Regions from separate parts of the Neobacillus sp. DFD-2R genome, predicted to be linked through region 2. Evidence: a T-box and tRNA genes for the amino acid it is inferred to sense, from the RefSeq annotation. Region 2 holds a T-box; the other regions hold tRNA genes.
The links. The T-box of region 2 lies ahead of serS (serine--tRNA ligase). A T-box ahead of a tRNA ligase gene usually reads a tRNA of that ligase, here a tRNA-Ser.
Positions count from the first base shown of each region.

Region 1: it has a tRNA-Ser gene. The T-box ahead of serS (serine--tRNA ligase) is inferred to sense a tRNA for this amino acid. The anticodon was not compared.
Region 3: it has a tRNA-Ser gene. The T-box ahead of serS (serine--tRNA ligase) is inferred to sense a tRNA for this amino acid. The anticodon was not compared.

Region 1 is NZ_CM173228.1:5,006,741-5,017,108, reverse strand. Features, by position in the region: rRNA gene AC3ANV_RS25225 (23S ribosomal RNA) at 1-1,200, shown strand, start outside; rRNA gene rrf (5S ribosomal RNA) at 1,291-1,406, shown strand; tRNA gene AC3ANV_RS25215 (tRNA-Glu) at 1,450-1,524, shown strand; tRNA gene AC3ANV_RS25210 (tRNA-Val) at 1,563-1,638, shown strand; tRNA gene AC3ANV_RS25205 (tRNA-Thr) at 1,644-1,719, shown strand; tRNA gene AC3ANV_RS25200 (tRNA-Lys) at 1,729-1,804, shown strand; tRNA gene AC3ANV_RS25195 (tRNA-Ser) at 1,845-1,937, shown strand; tRNA gene AC3ANV_RS25190 (tRNA-Met) at 1,970-2,043, shown strand; tRNA gene AC3ANV_RS25185 (tRNA-Asp) at 2,047-2,123, shown strand; tRNA gene AC3ANV_RS25180 (tRNA-Phe) at 2,174-2,246, shown strand; tRNA gene AC3ANV_RS25175 (tRNA-His) at 2,331-2,406, shown strand; tRNA gene AC3ANV_RS25170 (tRNA-Gln) at 2,423-2,497, shown strand; tRNA gene AC3ANV_RS25165 (tRNA-Gly) at 2,518-2,591, shown strand; tRNA gene AC3ANV_RS25160 (tRNA-Ile) at 2,598-2,674, shown strand; tRNA gene AC3ANV_RS25155 (tRNA-Asn) at 2,683-2,757, shown strand; gene AC3ANV_RS25150 (class I SAM-dependent methyltransferase) at 3,045-3,794, shown strand; gene AC3ANV_RS25145 (histidine phosphatase family protein) at 3,891-4,514, shown strand; gene AC3ANV_RS25140 (hypothetical protein) at 4,701-4,949, shown strand; gene AC3ANV_RS25135 (CcdC protein domain-containing protein) at 5,490-6,038, shown strand; gene AC3ANV_RS25130 (arylsulfatase) at 6,229-8,463, shown strand; gene AC3ANV_RS25125 (aldo/keto reductase) at 8,777-9,619, opposite strand; gene AC3ANV_RS25120 (MFS transporter) at 9,640-10,368, opposite strand, start outside.
Region 2 is NZ_CM173228.1:5,437,241-5,447,608, reverse strand. Features, by position in the region: gene guaB (IMP dehydrogenase) at 1-126, shown strand, start outside; gene AC3ANV_RS27425 (serine hydrolase) at 442-1,803, shown strand; gene pdxS (pyridoxal 5'-phosphate synthase lyase subunit PdxS) at 1,980-2,861, shown strand; gene pdxT (pyridoxal 5'-phosphate synthase glutaminase subunit PdxT) at 2,942-3,529, shown strand; T-box leader at 3,587-3,807, shown strand; gene serS (serine--tRNA ligase) at 4,070-5,350, shown strand; tRNA gene AC3ANV_RS27405 (tRNA-Ser) at 5,456-5,548, shown strand; gene AC3ANV_RS27400 (deoxynucleoside kinase) at 5,744-6,445, opposite strand; gene AC3ANV_RS27395 (deoxynucleoside kinase) at 6,456-7,103, opposite strand; gene AC3ANV_RS27390 (glycosyl hydrolase family 18 protein) at 7,300-8,589, opposite strand; gene tadA (tRNA adenosine(34) deaminase TadA) at 8,841-9,362, shown strand; RNA gene ffs (signal recognition particle sRNA large type) at 9,440-9,704, shown strand; gene dnaX (DNA polymerase III subunit gamma/tau) at 9,847-10,368, shown strand, end outside.
Region 3 is NZ_CM173228.1:5,230,367-5,240,734, reverse strand. Features, by position in the region: gene AC3ANV_RS26270 (Tex family protein) at 1-1,810, shown strand, start outside; gene cmpA (cortex morphogenetic protein CmpA) at 1,828-1,941, opposite strand; gene AC3ANV_RS26260 (SprT family protein) at 2,034-2,507, shown strand; tRNA gene AC3ANV_RS26255 (tRNA-Asn) at 2,633-2,707, shown strand; tRNA gene AC3ANV_RS26250 (tRNA-Ser) at 2,711-2,801, shown strand; tRNA gene AC3ANV_RS26245 (tRNA-Glu) at 2,811-2,882, shown strand; tRNA gene AC3ANV_RS26240 (tRNA-Asp) at 2,936-3,012, shown strand; tRNA gene AC3ANV_RS26235 (tRNA-Gln) at 3,043-3,117, shown strand; tRNA gene AC3ANV_RS26230 (tRNA-Leu) at 3,140-3,224, shown strand; tRNA gene AC3ANV_RS26225 (tRNA-Leu) at 3,287-3,372, shown strand; tRNA gene AC3ANV_RS26220 (tRNA-Arg) at 3,431-3,507, shown strand; tRNA gene AC3ANV_RS26215 (tRNA-Pro) at 3,515-3,591, shown strand; tRNA gene AC3ANV_RS26210 (tRNA-Gly) at 3,608-3,681, shown strand; rRNA gene AC3ANV_RS26205 (16S ribosomal RNA) at 3,796-5,345, shown strand; rRNA gene AC3ANV_RS26200 (23S ribosomal RNA) at 5,584-8,519, shown strand; rRNA gene rrf (5S ribosomal RNA) at 8,609-8,724, shown strand; tRNA gene AC3ANV_RS26190 (tRNA-Met) at 8,806-8,879, shown strand; tRNA gene AC3ANV_RS26185 (tRNA-Asp) at 8,883-8,959, shown strand; gene tsaE (tRNA (adenosine(37)-N6)-threonylcarbamoyltransferase complex ATPase subunit type 1 TsaE) at 9,125-9,580, shown strand; gene tsaB (tRNA (adenosine(37)-N6)-threonylcarbamoyltransferase complex dimerization subunit type 1 TsaB) at 9,577-10,284, shown strand; gene rimI (ribosomal protein S18-alanine N-acetyltransferase) at 10,296-10,368, shown strand, end outside.

The DNA of each region.
Region 1 (10,368 bases), 430 kb from region 2:
CCGTAACTTCGGGAGAAGGGGTGCTCTTTGGGGTGAATAGCCTCGAAGAGCCGCAGTGAATAGGCCCAGGCGACTGTTTAGCAAAAACACAGGTCTCTGCGAAGCCGCAAGGCGAAGTATAGGGGCTGACGCCTGCCCGGTGCTGGAAGGTTAAGAGGAGGGGTTAGCGCAAGCGAAGCTCTGAATCGAAGCCCCAGTAAACGGCGGCCGTAACTATAACGGTCCTAAGGTAGCGAAATTCCTTGTCGGGTAAGTTCCGACCCGCACGAAAGGCGTAACGATCTGGGCACTGTCTCAACGAGAGACTCGGTGAAATTATAGTACCTGTGAAGATGCAGGTTACCCGCGACAGGACGGAAAGACCCCGTGGAGCTTTACTGTAGCCTGATATTGAATTTTGGTACAGCTTGTACAGGATAGGTAGGAGCCGTAGAAGCCGGAGCGCTAGCTTCGGTGGAGGCGTCGGTGGGATACTACCCTGGCTGTATTGAAATTCTAACCCGCACCCCTCATCGGGGTGGGAGACAGTGTCAGGTGGGCAGTTTGACTGGGGCGGTCGCCTCCTAAAGAGTAACGGAGGCGCCCAAAGGTTCCCTCAGAATGGTTGGAAATCATTCGTAGAGTGTAAAGGCACAAGGGAGCTTGACTGCGAGACCTACAAGTCGAGCAGGGACGAAAGTCGGGCTTAGTGATCCGGTGGTTCCGCATGGAAGGGCCATCGCTCAACGGATAAAAGCTACCCCGGGGATAACAGGCTTATCTCCCCCAAGAGTCCACATCGACGGGGAGGTTTGGCACCTCGATGTCGGCTCATCGCATCCTGGGGCTGTAGTCGGTCCCAAGGGTTGGGCTGTTCGCCCATTAAAGCGGTACGCGAGCTGGGTTCAGAACGTCGTGAGACAGTTCGGTCCCTATCCGTCGTGGGCGCAGGAAATTTGAGAGGAGCTGTCCTTAGTACGAGAGGACCGGGATGGACGCACCGCTGGTGTACCAGTTGTCTTGCCAAAGGCATCGCTGGGTAGCTATGTGCGGACGGGATAAGTGCTGAAAGCATCTAAGCATGAAGCCCCCCTCAAGATGAGATTTCCCATAGCGTCAAGCTAGTAAGAACCCTGAAAGATGATCAGGTTGATAGGTCAGAGGTGGAAGCGCGGTGACGTGTGGAGCTGACTGATACTAATCGTTCGAGGACTTAACCAAGTCATATTTATATGAACAAGGTGAACTCGTTTTTACCAAACTTCTTCTGCATTATCCAGTTTTGAGGGAATGAAACCTCAAAGAAAATAGTCTGGCAGCAATGGCGAGAAGGTCACACCCGTTCCCATACCGAACACGGAAGTTAAGCTTCTCAGCGCCGATGGTAGTTGGGACTTTGTCCCTGTGAGAGTAGGACGTTGCCAGGCGATGCCCCAATGGGGGCTATACTTATGTTTGTTTTTTAGAGTTGGCCCGTTGGTCAAGCGGTTAAGACACCGCCCTTTCACGGCGGTAACACGGGTTCGAATCCCGTACGGGTCACCAAGTTTTTTCGCGCTAGCGAAAATAACTTTCATTATTATGGAGGATTAGCTCAGCTGGGAGAGCATCTGCCTTACAAGCAGAGGGTCGGCGGTTCGATCCCGTCATCCTCCACCATTCTTGCCGGTTTAGCTCAATTGGTAGAGCAACTGACTTGTAATCAGTAGGTTGGGGGTTCAAGTCCTCTAGCCGGCACCAGTAGTTTTAGAGCCATTAGCTCAGTTGGTAGAGCATCTGACTTTTAATCAGAGGGTCGAAGGTTCGAGTCCTTCATGGCTCACCATTTTCTATGTAGGTTTATGTCCTACATGGTTGATTTATATGGAGGAATACCCAAGTCCGGCTGAAGGGATCGGTCTTGAAAACCGACAGGCGGGTTAAACCGCGCGGGGGTTCGAATCCCTCTTCCTCCTCCATTAATTAAATTTAAATTTAATAATATTATCGTCGCGGGGTGGAGCAGTCCGGTAGCTCGTCGGGCTCATAACCCGAAGGTCGCAGGTTCAAATCCTGTCCCCGCAATTTGGTCCGGTAGTTCAGTTGGTTAGAATGCCTGCCTGTCACGCAGGAGGTCGCGGGTTCGAGTCCCGTCCGGACCGCCAGTTTTTTTTTCTAGTAGGCAACTGCTATTGATATATATACTGTACTATATGGCTCAGTAGCTCAGTCGGTAGAGCAAAGGACTGAAAATCCTTGTGTCGGCGGTTCGATTCCGTCCTGAGCCATCATGATTAAAGTGTTTGTTAAAGGCAGACAAGGTTTCGAAACCTTTTAGAGGAATTCGTTTCCTACTACCACTGTCGATTATGGCGGTTGTGGCGAAGTGGTTAACGCATCGGATTGTGGTTCCGACATTCGTGGGTTCAATTCCCATCAGCCGCCCCAATAATTATTATATTAATGGGCTATAGCCAAGCGGTAAGGCATCGCACTTTGACTGCGACATGCGTTGGTTCAAATCCAGCTAGCCCAGCCATCATTCTCATTTTTAGATTTGCGGGTGTAGTTTACTGGTAAAACCTCAGCCTTCCAAGCTGATGTAGTGGGTTCGATTCCCATCACCCGCTCCAAATAATGGGCCTATAGCTCAGCTGGTTAGAGCGCACGCCTGATAAGCGTGAGGTCGATGGTTCGAGTCCATTTAGGCCCACCATAATTTGTTCCGCAGTAGCTCAGTGGTAGAGCTATCGGCTGTTAACCGATCGGTCGTAGGTTCGAGTCCTACCTGCGGAGCCATTTTATATAAAGAACATCTAAATTATATGGAATGGTATTACGAGCTTATAATCATCTTGAAGACAATTTAGAATTTTTACATATAAAACAATACTAAAAGACACCATGTTAAAAATTACATGGTGTCTTTTTTGATTTCTGCGTAGCGGTGATAGTTTTGTTGAAAAAGTATGATTAAATTATTTATCTTTAGTAAATATTTTTTCCAAGGTTGCCGTATAAGTAATTAAAATTTAAACTTAAAGAAAATAACTGGAATTTTATTCAAGAGAAAAGGAGAAATAAATTTGGAGAGAAACAGATTTTCTGCGATTGCCCATCGCAATCATACATTTAGTAATCCAATAAGTGAAGAAAAGATCATGAAAATGATCGGAATAGTATCACCAAAGCCAAAGGATAAAGCAATTGATATTGGAGCAGGAAAATGTGAACTGCTGATTCGTCTTGTGGAAAATTATAATATTTCAGCAACTGCGATAGAAGTGTATGACGGTTCTATCGAGGAAGCAAAAAAACGAGCAAGTAACAGAATTCCCGAGGACAGTATTGAGTTTATTGTGGAAGATGCCAAGCTGGCAGTCGAGAACTGTAAACAAGAAGGATATGATTTCGGAATTTGTATCGGGTCGACCCACGCTTTGGGCGGGCTGGAGACTACTCTTCAGACGCTGAAGCGTCTCGTAAAGAAAAATGGGTTTATTATTATAGGAGAAGGCTACTGGAAGAAGCCACCAAGTGCTGAATATTTGCAGGCTCTTGGTGGAGCGGACGAGTCTGAATGTAAAAGTCATGCGGAGACGGTAAGAGCCGGTGAGGAATTAGGATTAATCCCTCTTTGGTCCTATGTGGCAAATGAGGATGATTGGGATGAATATGAGTGGCTTTATTCCTTATCTATTGAAAATTATTGTCAAGAAAATCCCGAAGACCCGGATTGTGAAGCGATGCTGCAGCGAATCCGGACATGGCGACAAACCTATTTGAAATGGGGCAGGGACACGCTGGGTTTTGGGGTGTATTTGTTTCGGAACTAAGTTGGCAGCCTGCTAATTTAAAGAAAGCATTAAAATTCAAATGGGTGTAGGTTTACTAGATAAAAGAATATTGACTTAATCAAGGAGTGGAGAGATTTGAATATTTACGTTATCCGGCACGGGGAATCTGAGCATAATATTGACCGATCAGTGATGGCACATACCCATGATTCTAAACATAGCTTGACAGAACTCGGTCAGAACCAGGCACAAAAAACGGCTGAATTTCTTAAAACGAAACTAAACGAAAAGACTGTTTTATACGCTTCGCCGTATTTGCGAACGATTCAAACGGCGAAGGCGATTCATTCTTTTCTTCCGGAGCAAGTTCCATTTTATGAAAACCCGCTTATAAGAGAGTGGGAACTGGGAAATCTTTATGATTTCAACAATCGTACCCCGGAGGCAAAAAAGGAATTTAAAGCAGCGGGCCAATTTTACTTTCGCTATCAAAATGGAGAATCGCTGGCAGATGTGTACTTACGTGCGACTATGTTCATGAATACCGTATTAGATCGAGTAAAGCAGCAGCAGCGGTATGAAAATGTTGTGATCGTTACTCACGCTGCATTTATTCAAATGCTTCTGACCTTTCTAATGAACTGGCCAATTGAGGATTTGACCAATTTTAAACCTGTAGAAAATGCATCTGTCATCAATATTTATGAAACCGATGGTGATTACCGGTATGAAAAGATTTTTGTACCGAATGTCAACTAGCGGGTTCATAGGTGATAATCGATACAAAAATAATATAAAAATAATTTTTTTTTTAATATTTTTATTCGAGGATCAAATAGAAAGACAAAATGGTATCTTTTGGTATTATTACATTTATTACCTGATATAATTGAATGCTAAAAATTTCAGCGAGTAATATAATGGATACGAAGGGGGAATCAACAAATGATGACTTTTAATGAAATCGAAATAGGGATGTTACTAAGATTGGAGAAGACCCATAAATATGAACCAAGTTATATTGTTCGAGTTTTAGGTAAATCATTAAAAAATATCAACGGACAAGAAGTACCATTAATAGTGATTGAAGATCCGGAACACCCTCAAGAAATAATAAGTAAATCGCCATCTCTCTTCCAACCATTCTTTGAGAATTCATCTAACAAGTCCAACTTATTTTATGAAAGAATATAATTTTCAATCCATAACAGTCTAATAAATTGGTATGAATTCACACTTCCAACATTCCGGTTAGAATATTCGTTAAAACATTTATTTTCAAAAGAAAGCCGAAGGATGGTTAACACAGATCTTTCGGGCAGCCCTCATCACATTGAAGGTATATCTTTATAACGTCGTAAATCTCCCTTAACCGTCTTCCTCAGATATCTTACATAATCATAGTTTGGTGTATAGAACTGCCTTAAAGAGACGGCCATCTCTTTGGGGCTTTATTTTTGTCCTCCTCTCGCCAGGGAATGATTTCAATTATTTAAACAAGTAAAGAGGTGGATGAACTATAAAACAATCCTCTTTTTAAGAGCCGATTATAAACAAAGTTAATAAAAAGGAGGATAAACCTCTATCTGGAGATAGAGGTTTTTGTTTTTAAATTCTATCATGGGATAGTCGATTCATAGAATGGGAGGAGGTATGATAATAATTGTTAGGTTAATGCTTTAGGGAGAAATTTAATGACATTTTTATTTTTAATTCAAAAAGGGAGGAACAATCATGCATCAAACATCTTACTCGGTTTTCATTATTGCTGCACTTATTCTATTTAGTATTTATAGGCGTGTACGCCGAAACATAGGATGGCAACAGTTAAGTCAAGGAAAAATATGGTTTAGGACTGTCCTTTTATTTATTATTGGGCTGATTTTCTTGGGAGAGGGAATTTTCCACCCAATAAGCTTAATCTCAGATGTAGTGGGCATTCTTATTGGTATCATTCTTGCTTATTACAGTGCAGGTATGACGCGTTTCGAAAAACGGGAGGGAGGCTTGTACTACCGCCCGAACACCTGGATTGGCAGCATCGTTACAATTATTTTCCTTGGCCGCCTTGGTTATCGCATTTACGGAATATACACACAAGGATCATTAGGTGCATTACAAGGAAGCCAAACAAACGGATGGCAAAATATAGGTTACGCTGTGGGTAATTCCTGGACAGCCGGACTGATGCTTATTATGTTTGCTTACTATGTCATCTACTTCATCCTCTTATTACGCAAGCAGAAGCACCTATCTGAATCAGGGGGGGAATTTTCTGACTAATAGGTTAACAAGTTCTCTTTTGATGCAAAACAGTAAATCGCAGGCACTAATGAAAATATCGATTAATCGCTAAAAACAAGCTTATTTGTTAAGGGATTTTTCATAATAAAATAGTCCCCATAATAAATTACTTAGTATATATAATCTATTGTCTATGAACCTTATATTATTTTTCAATAAGAAGGGACAGATGGGATTGGGAATTAAGGAGGAAAATGAATGTTCAAACAAAATATCCGGTCTGAATGTAATATATATCGTTCTGGATGATGTGGGTTACTCGGCACTAGGCTGCTATGGATCGGAGATTGAAACGCCGAATATTGATTCATTAGCTGAAAACGGCCTGCGGTACAATAATTTTAATGTAACTCCTTTGTGTTCCCCTACACGTGCCTGTCTTCTTACAGGTCGTAACTGCCATTCGGTGGGGGTGGGAGTAGTTACTGAGATTGATTGGGGACCTCAATACCCTAATAAACGGGGGAGAATTTCTGATACAGCTGCGACGTTGGCTGAAATCTTAAAGTTGAATGGGATGGCTACCTATATGGTTGGAAAATGGCATTTGGTTCCCGGGCATGAAGCAGCATCAAGCGGGCCTTTTGAAAACTGGCCGCTTTCAAAAGGCTTTGGGCGATACTATGGCTTTTTATTAGGGATGACGGATCAGTATGCGCCGGATTTAGTATACGATAATCATCGTGTACAGAAGCCTGAAAAATCTAATTATCATTTATCAGAGGACCTGGTTGATAAATCACTGGAATTTTTGACGGATCATATATCGGTCACTCCGGAACGGCCATTCTTCCTATACTTAGCCTTCGGGGCACAGCATGAGCCTCATCAGGTACCAAGGGAATTTATTGAAAAATATAATGGAGTCTACGATAAAGGTTGGGATCAGATAAGGGAGGAGAGATTCGAGCGACAAAAGAAAATAGGAGTCATTCCGCCTTACACAGAACTGGTTGAACGGAATCCGGGGATTAAACCATGGGAAGAATTGACAACGAAAGAAAAACTGTTGTTTATTAAATTCCAACAGACGTATGCAGGCTTTCTCACTCACACGGATCAGCAAATAGGCAGACTGCTGCATTTCCTAAAGTCGAAAAACCAGCTGGATAATACGATTATTGTTTTACTTTCTGATAATGGAGGCAGTCAGGAAGGAGGCTGGAATGGTTCTATTAAGGATACTGCCTACTTAAACGGTATCGAGGAAAGCGTTGATGCCATGTTTGAACATGTAGAGGAAATAGGAGGACCTTTTACAAGTTCAAATTATCCTAAAGGATGGGCGCAGGTTTGTAATACCCCTTTTAAATATTATAAGCAAAATACGTTTTTCGGAGGGACGCATGTCCCCCTTATCATTCAATGCCCTCATAGTATTCCGGACCGAGGATCCATTCGCTCCCAATTCTATCATGCTATCGATATTACTCCTACTATACTGGACCTTCTAAACATTGATCCTCCTCAGGTATATGATGGTGTTCCACAGATGCCGCTTCATGGTGTTAGTATGATGGATACATTTACAGAACCGCATGCCCCATCAAAAAGAAAAACACAGTATTTTGAAATGCTCGGACACCGGGCTATATGGCAAGACGGGTGGGTTGCCGTTACCTATCATGAAACAGGTAAACCTTTTTATGAAGATCATTGGGAGTTATATAATGTAAATGAAGATTTTTCACAAAACTATAATCTGGCAGAAAAATATCCGGAAAAATTAAAAGAGCTTCAAGCAGTATGGTGGAAGGAAGCTAAGAGGTACGATGTCCTTCCCTTAAATGACAGTCCATTTAGAAAAGGGTACCAAGGTTTGCAGGAGGGGAGAACTAAGTTCATCTTCTACCCCGGCATGGCTCATTTGCCAACAAGTGCTGCCCCAAAGGTGACACTTTCTTCTTACTCGATCACCGTTCCAATCTTTCGTTTGAAGCGTACAGCAGAAGGTGTATTAATTGCTCATGGCAGTCATTCAAGTGGGTATACATTATATATAAAAGATAACTACTTATTCTATGAATATAATTATGTTGGCACTGTCTATAAAATTCAATCTTCTGTTGAAGTACCCATTGGGTATTCAACGATCCGATTTGAATTTAATAGAGAACTGTTGATTAAAGGAACAGGCAAGCTATATATCAATGGTCAACAGGTTGGCACCGTTTATATGCCTCGTACATTGCCATTTGTTATTTCTGTTGAGGGATTGGATATAGGAAGGGATCGATTAACATCCGTGAGCTCTAACTACCCGGTGCCGGAATTTCCGTTTACTGGACAAATGGAAAGAGCGGTCATTGAAATTTATGATAATCAACGATATAGCAAGTATTTAAAAAAGAAAAATAGAGATTTAATTTATATTAATATTAATGGAACGGTTAATTATCTTTAAATGATTGCGTAGATTGGAAGATCTGAAGAACAGAGATATTTAATTACCAATTTTTTTAAAATCGTCGATAGCCTTATCCTTATTAGTTAAAACGCTTTTCAGGCGCTTTCCGATTAGAGGAAAGCGCCTGATTATGTCTTTTAGTAAGGCTCTTTTCGTAAACTTTGTTGCTTTTGAAGCTTATTAAAGTTCATTTACTAAGTTTCTAGGCAATTTTCGCAAATGTTTTTACGAAAGGATGCCACGAAGCTTCTAATTATACGGGTTGATAAACTTATACGAAAAACAACAATCTATGTGAAAATAGCCTTTATTAAAAATCAAAATTGTCCGGGTCCGGCCCGACTCGATGATTTTGATTCAGCCCATTAATTTGTTCCATATCTTCTTTCTTTAACACGAAATCAAATATGGTTGAATTCTCAATAATCCGATGTTCTTTCGTTGATTTCGGAATGGTTACAACACCATTTTGTAAATCCCATCGTAAAATAACTTGAGCAATTGTTTTGTTATACTTAGTGGCTATTTCTTGGAGGACCTGGTTATCTAATAATTGGCCCTGCATTAAAGGTGACCAGGCTTCTAACTGAATTCCATGCTCTTTGCAAAAGCTTTGAACTTCTTTCTGAGTTAAACGCGGATGATATTCTACCTGATTTATCATAGGTTTTATTTCAGCATCCGTTATTAAATCTTTTAGGTGGTGAACTTGGAAGTTACTAACTCCAATAGCTTTTACTCTTCCTTCTTTATAAAGAGTTTCTAATGCCCGCCATGCCTCTTTGTATTTACCTCCTACAGGCCAATGAATAAGGTATAGATCTAAATAATCAAGACCGAGTTTTGTTAAACTAGTTTCATATGCTGTTAACGTCGATTCGTAACCTAAGTCAGCATTCCAAACCTTCGATGTCACAAATAAATCCTCTCTAGTGATACCCGCTTCTTTAATCCCATCATGGATCGCTTGGCCGACTCCTTCTTCATTTGCATAGATTGCGGCTGTATCAATACTTCGATACCCGTTTTTTATCGCGAATTTAACAGCATTCACCAGTTCAGGGCCTTCCGCTACTTTAAAAACTCCGATACCAACCCAAGGCATTTTTACCCCATTACGTAATTCAGTTGTAGATTGTAAGTTTTTTATCATGAATAATCTCCTCCATTTGTTTAAGAACATTTAGGTGATAAAATCCTAACCTTTTGTTGGTCCTTACCTTCAAGGAGCCGACTCCAGCCTGTAAGAATGACAGCTCCTAAAACCATTAGAGCCCCTATCCAAGTAGTGTGAATCAGTCCGATTGAATCTGTAATCATACCACCTAGGTAGGATCCTATGGCAATTCCTGCGTTAAATGCAGCAATATTAATAGCTGAAGCCACATTTACGGCAGCCGGTACAAACCGCTCCGCCAATATGACCACATATAATTGTAATCCTGGTACATTCATAAAAGCCAGCAGCCCCATTAGGAAAATGGTCATCAATCCTGCCAGTTTAAATGGCGCCGTAAACATCAACGTAAAAAGGACAACTGCTTGGACAATAAACATATAAAATAATGCCCTGACCGGATTGTGATTCGAAAGCTTTCCTCCTGCCATGTTACCAATCGCAATGGCTATACCGTATACGAGCAAGATGACTGCAACTGTCCTCTCTTTAAAGCCGGTTATATCCTGCAGGATTGGAGATAGATAAGTAAAGACAACGAATGTTCCTCCATATCCCAATGCTGTAATGCTAAATAAAAGTAATAAGCGGCCATTTGTGACTAATTTGAATTGATCGCGTAACGTTGTCCGGGTTACTTTTTGTAAATCAGCCGGGACAAGGATACTATTCGCAATTAAAGCAATAACGCCAACGGCAATGATGAGGACAAAAGCTATTCTCCA
Region 2 (10,368 bases):
ACAAAAGACTTGGATGAATTACGAAATAAGGCGCAATTTATTAAGATGACAGGTGCCGGATTAAGGGAAAGCCACCCGCACGATGTACAAATTACAAAAGAAGCACCGAATTATTCCTTATCATAAATAATAGGCTGTGTTAAAGGCCATTGCTGATTTCGTAACTTGTTGATTGGAGCGGAAAGCGAAGCGCCTGGAGCGCAAATCAACTGGCAAGTTTAACACGGCCAAATAATAAAAAACAGAGAAGGTGTTGTGACACTTCTCTGTTTTTTTTGTGGGAAAAAAGGAAGAGGTATCAGTTTAATTACTGAAAAAGTCCTAATTAATATGGAATATATAACGGATATAGAATAAAGATAGGACATTGCTCTAGCTATGCTTTGCTATAGAGTTATGTTAAAATAACCAAGGTGTATTAATTCGTTGGAGGGCGTTATAGTGAACAAACATGTTTATCAGAAATATATTGCCAGCGCATTGGCAATGATTATGTTTTTCAGCCTTTTTGCCGGGTTGAATAAAGCTGAAGCACAGACAGTGGCATTAAATGTAAATGCCAGTGGTGCAATTTTAGTCGATGGTGAAACCGGTCAAGTTTTATATGAAAAAAATGCAGATAGTCCGCTTGGAATTGCAAGTATGTCTAAAATGATGACAGAATACATTTTGCTCGATGCGATTAAACACGGCAAGGTAAAGTGGGATCAAGAGTTCGCGGTTGATGATTTAGTTTATAAAATTTCCCAAAATCGTAATCTATCTAACGTTCCTTTACGCCGTGACGGTAAATATAAAGTTAAAGAGTTGTATCAAGCCATGGCTATATACTCTGCGAATGGTGCAACGATTGCACTGGCAGAAGTGATTGGCGGTTCCGAAACAAACTTTGTAAAAATGATGAATAATATGGGGAACAAACTGGGGTTGAAAAATTTCAAGTTTGTTAACTCTACAGGATTAAATAATAGTGATTATAAGGGGGAGCAGCCTTCAGGCGGTGCTACGGATGAGAATGTAATGTCAACCCGTTCAGTCGCGACCTTAGCTTTTCACTTAATTAATGATTTCCCGGATGTTTTAAAAACAGCCAGCACACCTACACTGATGTTCAGACAAGGCACTACTGATCAAATTAAGATGGATAACTGGAACTGGATGCTGCCAACCCTGGTTTACGGCTATCAAGGCATGGACGGGCTAAAAACAGGCACCACCGACTTTGCCGGTTACTGTTTTACGGGAACAGCAATGCGTGACGGAAAACGATTTATTACCGTTGTTCAAAATGCAACAGATGCCTCAGGAAAAGGCGGGTATCAAGCACGCTTTGGAGAAACGCGGAAAATGCTTGATTATGCTTTCAGTAACTTTACGAAAGAAAAAATAGTACCTAAGAATTATCAGATAAAAGGGCAGAAAACACTTAAAGTAATCAAAGGGAAAGAAAATCAGGTAGAGATTTATACCCAATCAGCTCTTAATATGGTGATTCCAAATGGAGATAAGAAAAGTTATCAGCCCGTTCTCGTGTTGGATAAATCAAAGGTAAATCAAAACGGCGAACTTACGGCTCCGGTAAAAAAAGGGGACATTGTCGGGTACTTAACAGTTAAACCGATAAATGGCGATAAAATTAGTTACTTAACCGCTGAAGGTCAGAAAAAGGCGGAAGTACCTGTTGTTGCTGCTCAGGATGTGGAAAAAGCAAACTGGTTTGTTTTAACAATGAGAGGAATCGGCGGCTTTTTTGGAACAATGTTCCACGGCATTTCCACTTCTGTTAAAGGGTGGTTTAAATAAGAAAGGGAATTAAGGAAAAATTAAAAAAGCCTTAAGAAAATTTCACAAAAAGGATTCTTGTCTTGACATGAATCCTTTTTTGTTGTTTAGTTTCTTTAGGGAACTATAAAAAATCCTATTTTAAAATAAGATTTGTCTAAAAATTCGAAAAGAATACAACTCAAGGGGGATTTAGAATGATAACTGGAACAGATCGTGTTAAACGGGGAATGGCAGAAATGCAAAAGGGTGGCGTCATCATGGACGTTATCAATGCGGAACAGGCTAAAATCGCTGAGGAAGCAGGAGCAGTTGCAGTAATGGCCTTAGAACGTGTACCTTCAGATATTCGCGCAGCAGGCGGCGTTGCAAGAATGGCCGATCCGCGAATTGTTGAAGAAGTATTAGGCGCAGTTACAATCCCTGTGATGGCTAAAGCAAGAATCGGTCATATTGTTGAGGCTCGTATCCTTGAAGCTATGGGTGTTGACTATATTGATGAAAGTGAAGTATTAACACCTGCAGATGAAGAATTCCATTTAAATAAAAAAGAATATACTGTACCGTTTGTATGCGGTTGCCGCGATCTTGGTGAGGCTGCCCGCCGGATCGGTGAGGGTGCATCCATGCTTCGTACAAAAGGTGAGCCGGGTACCGGAAACATCGTTGAAGCGGTTCGTCACATCCGTAAGGTAAATGCCCAAGTACGTAAGCTTGTTAGCATGAACGAAGATGAAATTATGACTGAAGCAAAGCTTTTAGGAGCACCATATGAACTGCTTCTTGAAATCAAACGTCTTGGCCGCCTTCCGGTCGTTAACTTTGCTGCCGGCGGGGTAGCAACACCTGCTGATGCCGCTCTTATGATGCAATTGGGTGCGGATGGTGTATTTGTTGGCTCAGGTATCTTCAAATCCGAAAACCCTGCAAAATTTGCAAGAGCCATCGTTGAAGCGACTACACATTACCAAGATTATAAATTGATTGCCGAGCTTTCAAAGGATCTTGGAACACCTATGAAGGGTATTGAAATTTCATCACTTGCACCTGAAGCACGCATGCAGGAACGCGGCTGGTAATTGGAAAAGCACAAGCGCCTTTCTTTGGCGCTGAAGCTAGGCAATAAGAAAAGCGTAAGCTGGACAAGGAGTAATTTTTTATGGTGAAAATAGGGGTACTTGCCTTGCAAGGCGCAGTTCGTGAACACATAAAATCGATTGAAGAATGTGGCGTCGAAGCGATAGCCATAAAAAGAAAAGAAGAATTAAAAGAGGTAGATGGCTTAATTCTTCCCGGTGGAGAAAGCACGGCAATGCGCCGTTTGATTGACAAATATGATTTTATGGATGCATTGAAGGAATTTGCACGGGCAGGAAAACCGATGTTTGGCACATGTGCCGGCCTGATTCTACTGGCAAAAAACATTATCGGCCATGATCCGCATATTGGTGTCATGGACATTACGGTTGAACGCAATTCCTTTGGCCGCCAAGTAGATAGCTTTGAAGCAGACCTCGACATCAAGGATGTAGCCGGAAGTTTCCCAGCAGTGTTTATTCGGGCGCCGCACATCGTGGAGGCCGGTCCGGAGGTTGAAATTCTCTCAAAACACAATGACCGCATTGTCGCCGCACGTGAGGGTCAATTTCTTGGTTGTTCGTTCCATCCGGAACTGACAGATAATCATCGCCTTACGGCTTACTTCGTTGAAATGGTGAAGGAAGCAAAAGCAAAACAACTAGTATAATTTGGTTGCAAATGGTTAATAATTATAGTAAATTAAAATATACAAAATTCTTATAATGTTAAAGCAATGAGAGGAATTAGTAACGGGAAATTCATTCTTAAGAGAGCCGGTGGCTGGTGTAAATCGGTGTATGAAGCTTGTGAATCCCTCCTCGAGTAGGATACGGAACACCTATAACGGGTTAGTAAGTATTTTCGGTAGAAACCGTTAAATTTTTCGAGGTGAACAGTCTTGCACTGTTAACCAGGGTGGTAACGCGGGTAACTCTCGTCCCTGTTTTAGGGGCGGGAGTTTTTTGTTGTATTAAAAGCGGAAGCGCCCGTTTAGCGCACGACAGGACTGGACCTCTCCAACTGAGATAAAGGAAACACGGAGAGCGGAGCGATTCGATGTTGACTTATCGTAGGGCGGAGAGGGAAGTACACTAGTCGCTGGGTGCTCCTCGGAAAAGCTAACGCTTTTCCTTCGTGAGAGGTAATGCTTCCGAAGCTTACTCTTATGGAGCTAGATAGTTATCAAAGATTAAGGGGTGCTAATATTATGCTTGATTTAAAAAACTTAAGAGCAAATTTTGCTGAAGTGAAGGAGAAGCTGCAGCATCGCGGTGAAGATTTAACCGACCTTGGCCGGTTTGAAGATCTTGACCTAAAAAGACGCGAATTAATTGTGGAATCTGAACAATTGAAAAGTAAGCGGAACGAGGTTTCTCAGCAAGTGGCAGCATTAAAAAGAGAGAAACAGGATGCGGATCATTTAATCAAGGAAATGCGTGAGGTTGGCGACCGAATTAAATTATTGGATGATGAACTGCGCGGTGTGGAGGAGACACTGGAGCTATTGCTATTGAGCATTCCGAATATCCCTCATGAAAGCGTTCCGATTGGCGAATCTGAGGAGGATAATATTGAAATTAGAAAATGGGGGCAGGTTCGTCAGTTTGAGTTCGAAGCAAAGCCGCATTGGGATATTGCCGACCAATTAGGCATTCTTGATTTTGAACGCGCAGGCAAGGTTACAGGAAGCCGTTTTGTATTTTACAAAGGCCTTGGCGCCCGCTTAGAACGTGCATTAATCAGCTTTATGCTTGATCTCCATGTTGATGAGCATGGCTACACGGAAATTTTGCCTCCTTATTTAGTAAACCGTGCGAGCATGACGGGAACCGGGCAGTTACCGAAATTTGCAGAAGATGCCTTTTTAATTGAAAGTGAAGACTTTTTCTTAATTCCAACAGCTGAGGTACCTGTCACAAATCTTCATCGGGATGAGATCTTAAACGGGGATGAGCTGCCGATCCGCTTTGCGGCGTACAGTGCGTGCTTCCGCTCAGAGGCCGGCTCTGCGGGAAGGGATACTCGGGGATTAATTCGTCAGCACCAATTCAATAAGGTCGAACTCGTTAAGTTTGTAAAGCCAGAAGAGTCCTATGAAGAACTAGAGAAACTGACGAATGATGCAGAAAGAGTCCTGCAATTGCTGGAGCTGCCATATCGTGTGTTAAGTATGTGTACCGGTGACCTTGGCTTTACAGCCGCCAAAAAATACGACATTGAAGTATGGATCCCAAGTTACGAAACATACCGCGAGATTTCTTCCTGCAGTAACTTTGAGGCTTTCCAGGCTCGTCGTGCTAACATACGTTTCCGCCGTGATCCAAAGGCAAAACCGGAACATGTTCATACCTTAAATGGTTCAGGACTTGCGATTGGAAGAACGGTTGCCGCTATTTTGGAAAATTATCAGCAAGAGGATGGCGGTGTGGTCATTCCTACTGTATTACGGCCGTATATGGGTAATCGTGAAGTAATAAAGCCTAACTAGTTTGATTGTAAATATTCCGGATGGACCTATCTATCTGTCCGGAATAATTCATATTTTACTGTTGACAATTAGTTGGGTTTATGATAAATTATTTTTTGTCAATATGGAGGAATACCCAAGTCCGGCTGAAGGGATCGGTCTTGAAAACCGACAGGCGGGTTAAACCGCGCGGGGGTTCGAATCCCTCTTCCTCCGCCATAACAATTATTATTGACCTATCGCGCATAAAACCTGGAGATAAAATTCGTTACAAGAAATTGTAACGAATTTTTTTTGTTTATTGGAAGAGGCTCTGTTAAAGCTCATTGTTGATTTAACTCACTATGTTGATTGGAGCGGAAATCAACAGGCAAGTTTAACAGATCCTTTGGAAAAAAGAAAGCACATCCGGCATCAGCCAATATGTGCTTTTGATTTATTTAAGATTTCATTTAATTTCTCTTCAACATCACGGCAAATTCTTAATGCATCCTCATTGCTTTTGACGACATCTGTCGTATCCATATCAATAATAAGCACTTCGCTTGCAGCATATTGATTGATTACCCACTCATCATAACCTTTCCATACTTCGAAGTAATACTCTTTCAATTCAGGGTTAATTTCAAAGCTTCGACCGCGGGCCATAATACGGTCGATCACCGTATCAAAGGAACCTTTTAAGTAAACCATTAAATCCGGCGCCTTTTTTGGAAGTTCATTTAACTCTTCCATCATATTTTCAACAAGATCTTCATATATTTTGAATTCCAGGTCTGAAATTCTGCCTAACTTTTTATTCACATAAGCAAAATACCAATCTTCATAAATCGAACGGTCCTGAATTGTGTAAATAGGCTCTTGCCAGTTAAGACACTCTTTAACGGTTTTAAACCGTTTATTTAAGAAGAATAATTGCAGGAGAAAGGGAATTTTCTTTGCATCTAACTCTTCAGGAGTCAATTCATAATAGAGCGGGAGAATCGGATTGTCATCCACCGCTTCATAAAAAACCTTACTATTAATACCTCTATTTTGAAAGTGTGCATTCAATGTGTCAGCAACACTGGTTTTTCCAAGTCCAATCATTCCACCAATAACGATGCTCACGAACATCCTCCTGTTCTTATATTATGTTTGTCCAGCTGTTAGTTTTTAACGATAATAATAGCTTTTCAAAAATATGGTTTAAATCCTGTTCGCTCTTTACAAAATCCAACTCATCACCGTTAAAACGGAGAACCGGTATGTCCGGATGCAATTCTTCAAAGCTCGTAATGGCCGCTTCATAATCAATTGATAGCTGTTCCAGATATAATGGGCTAATATTTTTCTCAACTTCGCGCCCTCTTATTTTAATCCGCTTTAAAAGCGTATCCAGACTTGCATTTAAATAAATGATAACATTAGGCTTCGGCATATCTTCTGTAAGAATTTGATAGATTTTATTATACTTTTGATACTCATCCTTATTTAATGTTCTTTGCGCAAAAATAAGGTTTTTAAAAATATGATAATCGGCTACAACCGCTTGATTTCTGCTTAAGTAATGGGTATTGATATCCCCTAATTGCTTATAACGATTGCAGAGAAAGAACATTTCCGTTTGGAAGCTCCATTCCTCGATATTTTCATAAAATTTCCCTAAAAATGGATTCTCGTCAACAATCTCTTTTAATAAAGCAAAATTAAATTGATTTGAAATGGCTTTGGCGAGAGATGTTTTACCTACACCAATCGGCCCTTCAACGGTAATAAAGGGTGTATCCCCCATTGTATGTCCTCCTTCTCCAATGCCTGCACTTCTAGTATTAACCGGTATTAACTGGGTATTTTCTACTCAAAATGGCACAAGCTTTATTTTAACACAATCTGTAACAGGAATGGATATGGAATATTTATAAGAAAGTAGTTTTATGTCGAATAAATGAAGAAACTGCCGAATATCGGCAGTTCTTGGTTGAAAAAATTTATGATGGTCTTTTTGTTACATTGAAATTGTCCACGATTAATAACCAGTTTTGCGGGAAAGACAATCCTAGCTTCCAGTAGCTCATTCCTCTTATATTTAATTCTTTAATTAAGTTAAACTTGGCTTGGATCGAACGGGCATCCTCAAACCATACCTCATGCTGCTTCCCGCTCGAATCTGTATAATTGAAATGAGGCGCTTGCGCTTTTGTATCATACTGAATAGGGACATGGTGACTTGCTGCAAGCTGAATCGCTTGTTGCGGACTGACCGCCTTTGCTGTTGTTCCCTGAACAAACGGCAGGGTCCAATCGTATCCATATAGGTTTTGGCCCATAAGGATTTTAGTTGATGGAATATCTGTAATCGCATAATCTAAAACTCTTCTTACCTGATCAATCGGTGATACCGCCATCGCTGGGCCGCCGCTATAGCCCCATTCATAGGTCATGATAACCACAAAGTCAGATATTTCCCCATGGGCCTTATAATCATGTCCCTCATACCATTTGCCTTTTTGCGTCGCGCTTGTTTTCGGAGCCAGTGCGGTCGACATCAACCAGCCTTCATTCTTAAATCTTGCCTTTGCTTTTCTTAAAAAATTATTGTAGGCCTCGCGGTCGACCGGGCGTAGGTATTCAAAGTCAAAGTGGATATCCCTGAACCCATATTTTTTTGCAGTCGTGACAACACTGTTTAAAAATTTATCTTGGATCGCGATATCAGTTAATAAAATCCGTCCTAATTCATCACTGAATTGGTCGTTTTCCTGATTGTTAATGACCATCATTAAAACATTTTGATTCGCTTTCGCAATAGCGGGGAAATTATTCAACAACGGTTCCTTTAGTGTGCCATCACGGCGGGCTTGGAAAGCGAAAGGTGCTAAATAAGTTAGATAGGGTGCAGCCTCACGGGCGCTGTTTTCTAAAATAGGAGCAACAGATGTTCCGCGGGGTTCTACATAGCCGTTAAATTCAGCATTTCTTTTTTTCGTTCTTGGAATATAAAGCCGATACCCAACTTGGAGATGTTGATTGACCGAAATTCGATTTACGGAAGCAAGCTCCTGAGGCGGTACTCCTACTTTTTTTGAAATAGTCCATAAGCTATCTCCCGGATGAACAAAATAAAAACTGCCGATGATCGGGATGATAATTGATTGTCCCGTGACAAGATTGTTTGGATTCGGCAACTCATTTGCATCAGTTATATCTTTAGCCGTCGTATGATATGACCTGGCAATACTTTCTAATGATTCATTACTTCGAACCACATGAATTTGCATCCTATCCCCTCCCTTTAAACATACGCTACACCTATTTTATGAGGGTGGGAGTGGATAAATGTTATAATTATTGTAAATTTCCTGATTGCCGGACCATAACGGGGCCGTAGGAAAAATCAAAGTTAATAATCATGTCAATAATAATTAAGGCAGGAAGGATATAATTCATCTATTTATCTCTTTCTTATTCTATTTTGGAGAGTGGAAGTAATTTCTGCCCGTTTAAAAGGGGAAACGTTGTGATGGAAGATCTGATTAAAGATGAACATTATATGAGAGAAGCAATAAAGGAAGCGAAAAAGGCGGAGGAATTAAATGAGGTACCGATTGGAGCCGTAATTGTTATCGGTGATAAAATTATTTCCCGGGCACATAATTTGCGGGAAAGTCAGCAAAATGCCGTTGCGCATGCTGAACTATTAGCCGTCGACCTTGCTTGTAGGGAAATAGGCTCTTGGCGTCTGGAGGATGCTACTCTGTATGTTACATTGGAACCTTGCCCAATGTGTTCGGGAGCGATTATTTTATCAAGAGTAAAAAGAGTGGTCTATGGTGCAGCAGACCCAAAGGGCGGGTGTGCGGGCACATTTATGAATCTCTTGCAGGATGAGCGCTTCAATCATCAATGTGAACTTACAAAAGGAGTATTGGAGGAAGAGTGCGGTCACATGCTCTCCAGTTTTTTTCGAGGGATTAGGGAAAGAAGAAAATTAGAAAGAAAACAGGCAAGAGAGTCACAATTGGATAATGTGACAGGAATTGACAGGGAATAAAGATTGATTTTTTCTCTGAATGTTTGTATACTAAAAAAGCGTCATATCGACGCACTTAAAAATTGGTATCAACTTTGCCGTGCTAGGTGGGGAGGTAGCGGTGCCCTGTACTCGCAATCCGCTCTAGCGAGACTGAATCCCTTCCTGAGGCTGATGTCCTGTAGGGTCTGCCTTAAGTAAGTGGTGTTGACGCCTTGGTCCTGCGCAATGGGAATCCATGAACCATGTCAGGTCCGGAAGGAAGCAGCATTAAGTGGACGCTCCCATGTGCCGCAGGGTTGCCTGGGCCGAGCTAACTGCTTAAGTAACGCTTATGGGCGTCAGTCGAAGGAAGGTGCACGGCAGTTATTACATATGCCTATAAAATGACTCATCTCGATTTCGGGATGAGTTTTTTTGTGAACTCTAATGAATTCGTTTTGGAAAAATAAATTTAGATAGAGTATAATAAATTAGATGAAAATTCGGAAGGGGGCGGTGTTTTTTGGCTTATCAGGCTTTATATCGTGTTTGGCGTCCGCAAACATTTCTCGATGTAGTAGGACAAGAACATGTAACCAAGACATTGCAAAACGCCCTTCTCCAAGAGAAAATTTCTCACGCCTATTTATTCTCCGGACCTAGAGGGACTGGTAAAACAAGTGCGGCAAAGATTTTAGCGAAAGCGGTTAATTGCGAGCGTGCACCTGTAACTGAGCCCTGTAATGAATGTGCAGCCTGCCGAGGGATTACAAACGGAACAATTTCGGATGTTCTGGAATTTGACGCCGCATCAAACTCACGTGTGGAAGAAATGCGTGATGTCCTTGATAAGGTCAAATTTGCCCCTACAGCTGTTAAATACAAGGTCTATATCATTGATGAAGTGCATATGCTATCCATTAGCGCCTTTAATGCTTTGCTAAAAACATTAGAAGAACCACCGAAGCATGTTATTTTTATTTTGGCCACAACGGAGCCCCATAAAATACCGCTGACGATTATCTCTAGATGCCAACGCTTCGAT
Region 3 (10,368 bases), 210 kb from region 2:
TGCCAAAGAAAAAGGTCTTGAGCCATTGGCAGAATGGTTATTATCTTTTCCTAAGGAAAGTTTTGAAGAAAAAGCAAAGGAATTTATATCGGAAGAAAAGGAGGTTCTTACGATTGAAGATGCCATTGCCGGTGCAAAAGACATCATTGCTGAAATGGTTTCCGATGATGCAGAAGGCCGAAAATGGATTCGAAAAGAGACCTTCAAATCCGGTACCGTGGCTTCTGCTGTAAAGGAAGAGGAAAAAGACGAGAAAAAAGTATATGAGATGTACTATGAGTATGAGGAGCCTGTAAACAAGATTGTCCCTCACCGAATCCTTGCTTTAAACCGCGGGGAAAAGGAAGAAATTCTTCGGGTTTCGATTAAGATGAATATGGATTTAATTCTGTCTTATCTTTCGAAAAAGTGGGTTCACAATCACTATTCACCTGCGGCAGTTTTTGTTTTAGAAGCGATTGAAGATAGCTATAAGCGACTTATTCAACCGTCCATAGAAAGAGAAATCCGCAGTGAACTAACTGAGAAGGCGGAAGAACAAGCCATACATATATTCTCTGAAAATCTCCGTAATTTGCTGCTGCAGCCGCCGTTAAAAGGAAAAGTAGTGATCGGAGTAGACCCTGCCTATCGGACAGGCTGTAAACTGGCAGTGGTTGATGAAACAGGGAAAGTCTTAAAAATCGATGTCATCTATCCGCATCCACCTGTTAATAAAGCAAAGGAAGCAAGAGAAAAATTTATTAATATTCTGCGTGACTATAAGGTGGAAATGGCGGCTATCGGTAACGGAACAGCATCAAGGGAAACCGAACAGTTTGTCGCTGATATTTTAAAGGATATGAAGGAAGAAATTTTCTACTTAATCGTAAATGAAGCGGGTGCGAGTGTCTATTCAGCATCCGATCTTGCTAGAGAGGAATTTCCGAATTTCCAGGTAGAAGAACGCAGTGCAGTATCGATCGCAAGACGCTTGCAGGATCCACTTGCTGAATTGGTTAAAATTGACCCGAAATCAGTAGGTGTTGGTCAATACCAGCATGATGTTTCCCAAAAACGGCTTTCTGAATCCTTGCATTTTGTTGTGGAAACAGCTGTTAACCGGGTAGGGGTAAATGTAAATACAGCCTCATCATCACTTTTGCAATATGTAGCGGGATTAACGAAAACTGCAGCTAACAATATTGTGAAAAAACGTGAAGAGGAAGGGAAATTTACGAGCAGGGTCCAACTAAAAAAAGTCCCGCGTCTTGGTGCGAAAACGTATGAACAGGCAATTGGTTTCTTACGAGTGTTAGACGGAAAGCAGCCGCTTGACCGAACAGGAATTCACCCTGAAAACTACGATGAAGTGAAAAAATTATTATCCAAGCTTGGTTTTTCAGGCGATGATTTGGGAACGGATGCGTTAAGAGAGGCATTAAACGGCCTCGACCTTAAGGCTTCATCTGAAGAGCTATCAATTGGAGAATTAACATTAAAAGATATTATCGATGCATTAGTCAGACCGGAAAGAGATCCGCGAGATGATTTACCTCGCCCGCTGCTGAAAAAGGATGTTTTAAAATTAGAGGACTTAAAAGCGGGAATGGAGCTTCAAGGTACAGTTCGAAATGTTGTAGACTTTGGGGCCTTCGTTGATATAGGTGTTAAACAAGATGGTCTTGTTCATATTTCCAAGTTAAGCAACCGATTTGTTAAACACCCATTGGACATAGTTTCTGTTGGAGATGTTGTAACGGTCTGGGTCGATTCAGTGGATATGAATAAAGGACGCGTCGCATTAACGATGCTGCCGCCGGGAGAATAATAAGAAAACACTGCTTTTTACGAGCAGTGTTTTTTTCTGTAAAAAAACCAGCATTGGTTTAAAAGCTTAATTTGGTAGCGGTCTTTCTCGTAAAAAGCTCTTTTCATTTGGTTTTGAAACCAAGTCGGCATTGTAAAACCTCCCGAAAAGTACATCATCAAGGTAAATACATTATATGCTATAATAGGTTGTCACGTTCTTCTTAGAAGTGAGGGGGAGAAAATTGGAAGAGAAAGAGCTGCAGAAATTAGTGGAGAAATTGTCAATCGAAGCATTTGGAAAGCCGTTTAGGCACCGGGCTTCGTTTAATTCCAAACTGCGAACAACGGGCGGACGGTATCTATTAGGCACCCATAATATTGAAATCAATAAAAAGTATTTAGAGCAATTAGGGGAAAACGAATTAGTCGGCATTATCAAACATGAGCTATGCCATTATCATCTGCACCTTGAAGGCAAAGGATATCAGCATCGGGACCCGGAGTTTAAAGGGTTATTAAAAAAAGTAGGAGCACCGAGATATTGCAATCAGCTAACCGAGAAACCGAAAATACGTGCTTCAAAAAAAATCTCAATATATGAATGTACAAACTGTCATCTTCAATACAGAAGAAAAAGAAGTATTGATACAAGTCGATATGTTTGTGGGAAATGCAGAGGTAAATTGAAAAAAGTTAAAGAATTAGCATTTGGATAAAAACATTTTTTGGAAGAAATCTTTATCTAAAAATCATATTGACTTTATATTGTAACGTCATTATAATATGAAGAGTCGATAAGGTAATTGTCTTATTGTCTCTGAGAAAAAGCTAATTTAATTATTCCGCAGTAGCTCAGTGGTAGAGCTATCGGCTGTTAACCGATCGGTCGTAGGTTCGAGTCCTACCTGCGGAGCCATATGGGGAAGTACTCAAGTGGCTGAAGAGGCGCCCCTGCTAAGGGTGTAGGTCGCGTAAGCGGCGCGAGGGTTCAAATCCCTCCTTCTCCGCCATATATAAACGGCCCCTTGGTCAAGCGGTTAAGACACCGCCCTTTCACGGCGGTAACACGGGTTCGAATCCCGTAGGGGTCATCAGGGATGGGGAATAGACAAAAGTCATTTCCCGTTTCTTATTCAAATGTTTTGGTCTGGTAGTTCAGTTGGTTAGAATGCCTGCCTGTCACGCAGGAGGTCGCGGGTTCGAGTCCCGTCCAGACCGCCACTTGAAGTTTAATTTTTTAATCTATATTAATGGGCTATAGCCAAGCGGTAAGGCATCGCACTTTGACTGCGACATGCGTTGGTTCAAATCCAGCTAGCCCAGCCATTTTTTATAACATTGAATATTTGCGGGTGTGGCGGAATTGGCAGACGCACCAGACTTAGGATCTGGCGCCGCAAGGCGTGGGGGTTCGACTCCCTTCACCCGCACCAATTATTTACTGTTGAAAAGTTAATGAGAATCTGTTATGATTATCTTTGTCGCTAATTTAAATGCGGTCGTGGCGGAATGGCAGACGCGCTAGGTTGAGGGCCTAGTGGGGGCAACCCCGTGGAGGTTCAAGTCCTCTCGGCCGCACCAAAAAAGACTTGACAAACCGAATCTGGTTTGATAAACTATAAAAGTTGACTTAATAAATGCGCCCGTAGCTCAATTGGATAGAGCGTCTGACTACGGATCAGAAGGTTATGGGTTCGACTCCTTTCGGGCGCGCCACTATAAACGGGAAGTAGCTCAGCTTGGTAGAGCACTTGGTTTGGGACCAAGGGGTCGCAGGTTCGAATCCTGTCTTCCCGACCATTATAACATTATATATGCGGGTGTAGTTTACTGGTAAAACCTCAGCCTTCCAAGCTGATGTAGTGGGTTCGATTCCCATCACCCGCTCCAAAAATTGTTCTTTGAAAACTAAACAAACAAAATCGTGCAAACAAACAATAACTATTAGTGGATCTTTCGTAAGAAAATTCACTTTAGCCAACGTAACAAATGAGCTAATCAACTTTCTTGGAGAGTTTGATCCTGGCTCAGGACGAACGCTGGCGGCGTGCCTAATACATGCAAGTCGAGCGAATCTTTAGGAGCTTGCTCCTGAAGGTTAGCGGCGGACGGGTGAGTAACACGTGGGCAACCTGCCTGTAAGACTGGGATAACTTCGGGAAACCGGAGCTAATACCGGATAATCCTTTTCCTCTCATGAGGGAAAGCTGAAAGACGGTTTCGGCTGTCACTTACAGATGGGCCCGCGGCGCATTAGCTAGTTGGTGAGGTAACGGCTCACCAAGGCGACGATGCGTAGCCGACCTGAGAGGGTGATCGGCCACACTGGGACTGAGACACGGCCCAGACTCCTACGGGAGGCAGCAGTAGGGAATCTTCCGCAATGGACGAAAGTCTGACGGAGCAACGCCGCGTGAGCGATGAAGGCCTTCGGGTCGTAAAGCTCTGTTGTTAGGGAAGAACAAGTACCGGAGTAACTGCCGGTACCTTGACGGTACCTAACCAGAAAGCCACGGCTAACTACGTGCCAGCAGCCGCGGTAATACGTAGGTGGCAAGCGTTGTCCGGAATTATTGGGCGTAAAGCGCGCGCAGGCGGTCCTTTAAGTCTGATGTGAAAGCCCACGGCTCAACCGTGGAGGGTCATTGGAAACTGGGGGACTTGAGTGCAGAAGAGGAAAGTGGAATTCCACGTGTAGCGGTGAAATGCGTAGAGATGTGGAGGAACACCAGTGGCGAAGGCGACTTTCTGGTCTGTAACTGACGCTGAGGCGCGAAAGCGTGGGGAGCAAACAGGATTAGATACCCTGGTAGTCCACGCCGTAAACGATGAGTGCTAAGTGTTAGAGGGTTTCCGCCCTTTAGTGCTGCAGCTAACGCATTAAGCACTCCGCCTGGGGAGTACGGCCGCAAGGCTGAAACTCAAAGGAATTGACGGGGGCCCGCACAAGCGGTGGAGCATGTGGTTTAATTCGAAGCAACGCGAAGAACCTTACCAGGTCTTGACATCCTCTGACACCCCTAGAGATAGGGCTTTCCCCTTCGGGGGACAGAGTGACAGGTGGTGCATGGTTGTCGTCAGCTCGTGTCGTGAGATGTTGGGTTAAGTCCCGCAACGAGCGCAACCCTTGATCTTAGTTGCCAGCATTCAGTTGGGCACTCTAAGGTGACTGCCGGTGACAAACCGGAGGAAGGTGGGGATGACGTCAAATCATCATGCCCCTTATGACCTGGGCTACACACGTGCTACAATGGATGGTACAAAGGGCTGCAAAACCGCAAGGTCGAGCCAATCCCATAAAACCATTCTCAGTTCGGATTGTAGGCTGCAACTCGCCTACATGAAGCCGGAATCGCTAGTAATCGCGGATCAGCATGCCGCGGTGAATACGTTCCCGGGCCTTGTACACACCGCCCGTCACACCACGAGAGTTTGTAACACCCGAAGTCGGTGGGGTAACCGTAAGGAGCCAGCCGCCTAAGGTGGGACAGATGATTGGGGTGAAGTCGTAACAAGGTAGCCGTATCGGAAGGTGCGGCTGGATCACCTCCTTTCTAAGGATATATGCCGGACATATGAGCCGGACAAAACAGTTTGTTTGAAACACGTTCTTTGTTTGTTTAGTTTTGAGAGAACAATTCTCTCGAAGCTTTTTTTATTCGTTCTTTGAAAACTGGATAATCGTAAAGAAGAAGTCAAAGTAAGAACCGAGTAATAGGGAAAAATGCAGTTCAATTTTTCCTTGCCATTTTAGTTTTCTCTCTTAATTAAATAAGAGAAATAAACCTTTTAGGTTAAGTTAGAAAGGGCGCACGGTGAATGCCTTGGCACTAGGAGCCGATGAAGGACGGGACTAACACCGATATGCTTCGGGGAGCTGTAAGTAAGCTTTGATCCGGAGATTTCCGAATGGGGAAACCCGCTGTTCGTAATGGAACAGTATCTTTACCTGAATACATAGGGTATGGAAGGCATACCCGGGGAACTGAAACATCTAAGTACCCGGAGGAAGAGAAAGCAAACGCGATTCCCTGAGTAGCGGCGAGCGAAACGGGACATAGCCCAAACCAAGAGGCTTGCCTCTTGGGGTTGTAGGACACTCAACATGGAGTTACAAAGGAACGGGGTAGATGAAGCGATCTGGAAAGATCCGTCATAGAAGGTAAAAACCCTGTAGTTGAAACTTCGTTCCCTCCTGAGTGGATCCTGAGTACGGCCGGACACGTGAAATCCGGTCGGAAGCAGGGAGGACCATCTCCCAAGGCTAAATACTCCCTAGTGACCGATAGTGAACCAGTACCGTGAGGGAAAGGTGAAAAGCACCCCGGAAGGGGAGTGAAATAGTTCCTGAAACCGTGTGCCTACAAGTAGTCAGAGCCCGTTTATGGGTGATGGCGTGCCTTTTGTAGAATGAACCGGCGAGTTACGATTACATGCAAGGTTAAGTTGAAGAGACGGAGCCGCAGCGAAAGCGAGTCTGAATAGGGCGAATGAGTATGTGGTTGTAGACCCGAAACCAGGTGATCTACCCATGTCCAGGGTGAAGTCCAGGTAACACTGGATGGAGGCCCGAACCCACGCACGTTGAAAAGTGCGGGGATGAGGTGTGGGTAGCGGAGAAATTCCAATCGAACTTGGAGATAGCTGGTTCTCTCCGAAATAGCTTTAGGGCTAGCCTCACGTAGTAAGAGTCTTGGAGGTAGAGCACTGTTTGGACTAGGGGCCCTCATCGGGTTACCGAATTCAGACAAACTCCGAATGCCAAAGACTTATCCGTGGGAGTCAGACTGCGAGTGATAAGATCCGTAGTCAAAAGGGAAACAGCCCAGACCACCAGCTAAGGTCCCAAAGTATACGTTAAGTGGAAAAGGATGTGGAGTTGCTTAGACAACCAGGATGTTGGCTTAGAAGCAGCCACCATTTAAAGAGTGCGTAATAGCTCACTGGTCGAGTGACTCTGCGCCGAAAATGTACCGGGGCTAAACGTATCACCGAAGCTGTGGATTGACATCTTCGATGTCAGTGGTAGGAGAGCGTTCTAAGGGCGTTGAAGTCAGACCGTAAGGACTGGTGGAGCGCTTAGAAGTGAGAATGCCGGTATGAGTAGCGAAAGATGAGTGAGAATCTCATCCACCGAATGCCTAAGGTTTCCTGAGGAAGGCTCGTCCGCTCAGGGTTAGTCGGGACCTAAGCCGAGGCCGAAAGGCGTAGGCGATGGACAACAGGTTGATATTCCTGTACCACCTCTTTATCGTTTGAGCAACGGGGGGACGCAGGAGGATAGGGTAAGCGCGCTGTTGGATATGCGCGTCTAAGCAGTTAGGCTGCAAGCGAGGCAAATCCCGCTTGCGTTAGGCTCGAGCTGTGACAGCGAGGGAAATTTAGTACCGAAGTTCCTGATTCCACACTGCCAAGAAAAGCCTCTAGCGAGATAAAAGGTGCCCGTACCGCAAACCGACACAGGTAGGCGAGGAGAGAATCCTAAGGTGAGCGAGAGAACTCTCGTTAAGGAACTCGGCAAAATGACCCCGTAACTTCGGGAGAAGGGGTGCTCTTTGGGGTGAATAGCCTCGAAGAGCCGCAGTGAATAGGCCCAGGCGACTGTTTAGCAAAAACACAGGTCTCTGCGAAGCCGCAAGGCGAAGTATAGGGGCTGACGCCTGCCCGGTGCTGGAAGGTTAAGAGGAGGGGTTAGCGCAAGCGAAGCTCTGAATCGAAGCCCCAGTAAACGGCGGCCGTAACTATAACGGTCCTAAGGTAGCGAAATTCCTTGTCGGGTAAGTTCCGACCCGCACGAAAGGCGTAACGATCTGGGCACTGTCTCAACGAGAGACTCGGTGAAATTATAGTACCTGTGAAGATGCAGGTTACCCGCGACAGGACGGAAAGACCCCGTGGAGCTTTACTGTAGCCTGATATTGAATTTTGGTACAGCTTGTACAGGATAGGTAGGAGCCGTAGAAGCCGGAGCGCTAGCTTCGGTGGAGGCGTCGGTGGGATACTACCCTGGCTGTATTGAAATTCTAACCCGCACCCCTGATCGGGGTGGGAGACAGTGTCAGGTGGGCAGTTTGACTGGGGCGGTCGCCTCCTAAAGAGTAACGGAGGCGCCCAAAGGTTCCCTCAGAATGGTTGGAAATCATTCGTAGAGTGTAAAGGCACAAGGGAGCTTGACTGCGAGACCTACAAGTCGAGCAGGGACGAAAGTCGGGCTTAGTGATCCGGTGGTTCCGCATGGAAGGGCCATCGCTCAACGGATAAAAGCTACCCCGGGGATAACAGGCTTATCTCCCCCAAGAGTCCACATCGACGGGGAGGTTTGGCACCTCGATGTCGGCTCATCGCATCCTGGGGCTGTAGTCGGTCCCAAGGGTTGGGCTGTTCGCCCATTAAAGCGGTACGCGAGCTGGGTTCAGAACGTCGTGAGACAGTTCGGTCCCTATCCGTCGTGGGCGCAGGAAATTTGAGAGGAGCTGTCCTTAGTACGAGAGGACCGGGATGGACGCACCGCTGGTGTACCAGTTGTCTTGCCAAAGGCATCGCTGGGTAGCTATGTGCGGACGGGATAAGTGCTGAAAGCATCTAAGCATGAAGCCCCCCTCAAGATGAGATTTCCCATAGCGTCAAGCTAGTAAGAACCCTGAAAGATGATCAGGTTGATAGGTCAGAGGTGGAAGCGCGGTGACGTGTGGAGCTGACTGATACTAATCGTTCGAGGACTTAACCAAGTCATATTTATATGAACAAGGTGAACTCGTTTTTACCAAACTTCTTCTGTATTATCCAGTTTTGAGGGAATGAAACCTCAAATAAATAGTCTGGCAGCAATGGCGAGAAGGTCACACCCGTTCCCATACCGAACACGGAAGTTAAGCTTCTCAGCGCCGATGGTAGTTGGGACTTTGTCCCTGTGAGAGTAGGACGTTGCCAGGCTGTTTTATTTAAAACTTATATACATATCTACTGTATTAGAACATATAATAATATGGTACAGTTGATAATTATTTTTACCGTCGCGGGGTGGAGCAGTCCGGTAGCTCGTCGGGCTCATAACCCGAAGGTCGCAGGTTCAAATCCTGCCTCCGCAATTTGGTCTGGTAGTTCAGTTGGTTAGAATGCCTGCCTGTCACGCAGGAGGTCGCGGGTTCGAGTCCCGTCCAGACCGCCATAAAATATTTTTTAGAAAACACGAAACTGCGTTTCGTTTTTTTTATTTTTGTTTAATCTACATATAAATTATAAATCCTTAGGAGACATCCTAAGGTTTTTTTGTAAGCAAAATAAGGTAAAATGAAGATAGTGTAAAGCAATGCTATAATTAAAAGGTGATTGAATGAATCAATATGAAATGATTACGACCAATTCGGAGGAAACATCACGATTTGCAGCAAAATTAGCCGGCTTTTTACAGCCTGGTGATGTAATTACATTAGAGGGGCATTTAGGTGCAGGAAAAACAACCTTTACAAAAGGATTGGCCCGAGGATTAGACATAAAGAAAACTGTAAATAGCCCGACATTTACGATAATAAAGGAATACAACGGTAGATTGCCTTTGTATCATATGGATGTATACCGGGTAGCAGATTCCTATGAAGACTTAGGCTTCGATGAATACTTTGAAGGTGATGGAGTAACAGTAGTGGAATGGGCTCATTTAATTGAAGAACAGCTACCAAGCGAGCATTTGACGATTTTCTTGTACCATGAAGATGAGGAAAAAAGAAAGATCGTTCTTATGCCAAAGGGAAAAAGATATGAGCAACTATGTAAGGAGATATTTTCATGACAATATTAGCGATTGATACTTCTAACTATGCTTTAGGAGTAGCGCTTTTAGAAGAAGATCAGGTGCTTGGTGAGTATATTACGAATCTAAAAAAGAACCACTCTGTCCGAATCATGCCCGCCATTCAAACCTTAATGAAAGATTGTGGAAAAGTACCGGCAGATTTAACGAAAATTGTGGTAGCAAAAGGACCGGGCTCCTATACTGGAGTAAGAATTGGTGTCACGATTGCCAAAACATTAGCTTGGACATTGAATATTCCACTTATAGGAATATCCAGTCTTGAAATCTTGGCATCCGGACCGGGCCGCTACTTTGATGGCTATATATCTCCATTGTTTGATGCAAGAAGAGGACAAGTCTATACGGGTCTATTTCAGTACCAAGATGGAGTGCTTGTCCCGGTTGAGCAGGATCAATTAGTCATGTTCACGGATTGGGCCGAAAAATTAAAGAATTTTACTAAACATATCCTTTTTGTTGGAAATGATTTAATGATTCACCGAATGAAAGCGGAAGAAATATTGGGACCACAAGCTGTGTTTGCTGCCATAACGGAACACAATCCACGCCCCTCAGAGCTAGGACAATTAGGCATGCATAAACAAGGGGAAGACATACATTCTTTTGTTCCAAACTATATTCGCTTAGCTGAAGCGGAAGCAAAGTGGTTAGAAGCAAAGGGGAAAATTATAAAAGGATAGGAATTAATGATATGGTAGATTCTTATGTTTTTCGCTATATGAGAGAAGAGGATATTGACCAGATTTTAGAAGTAGAGCATGCTT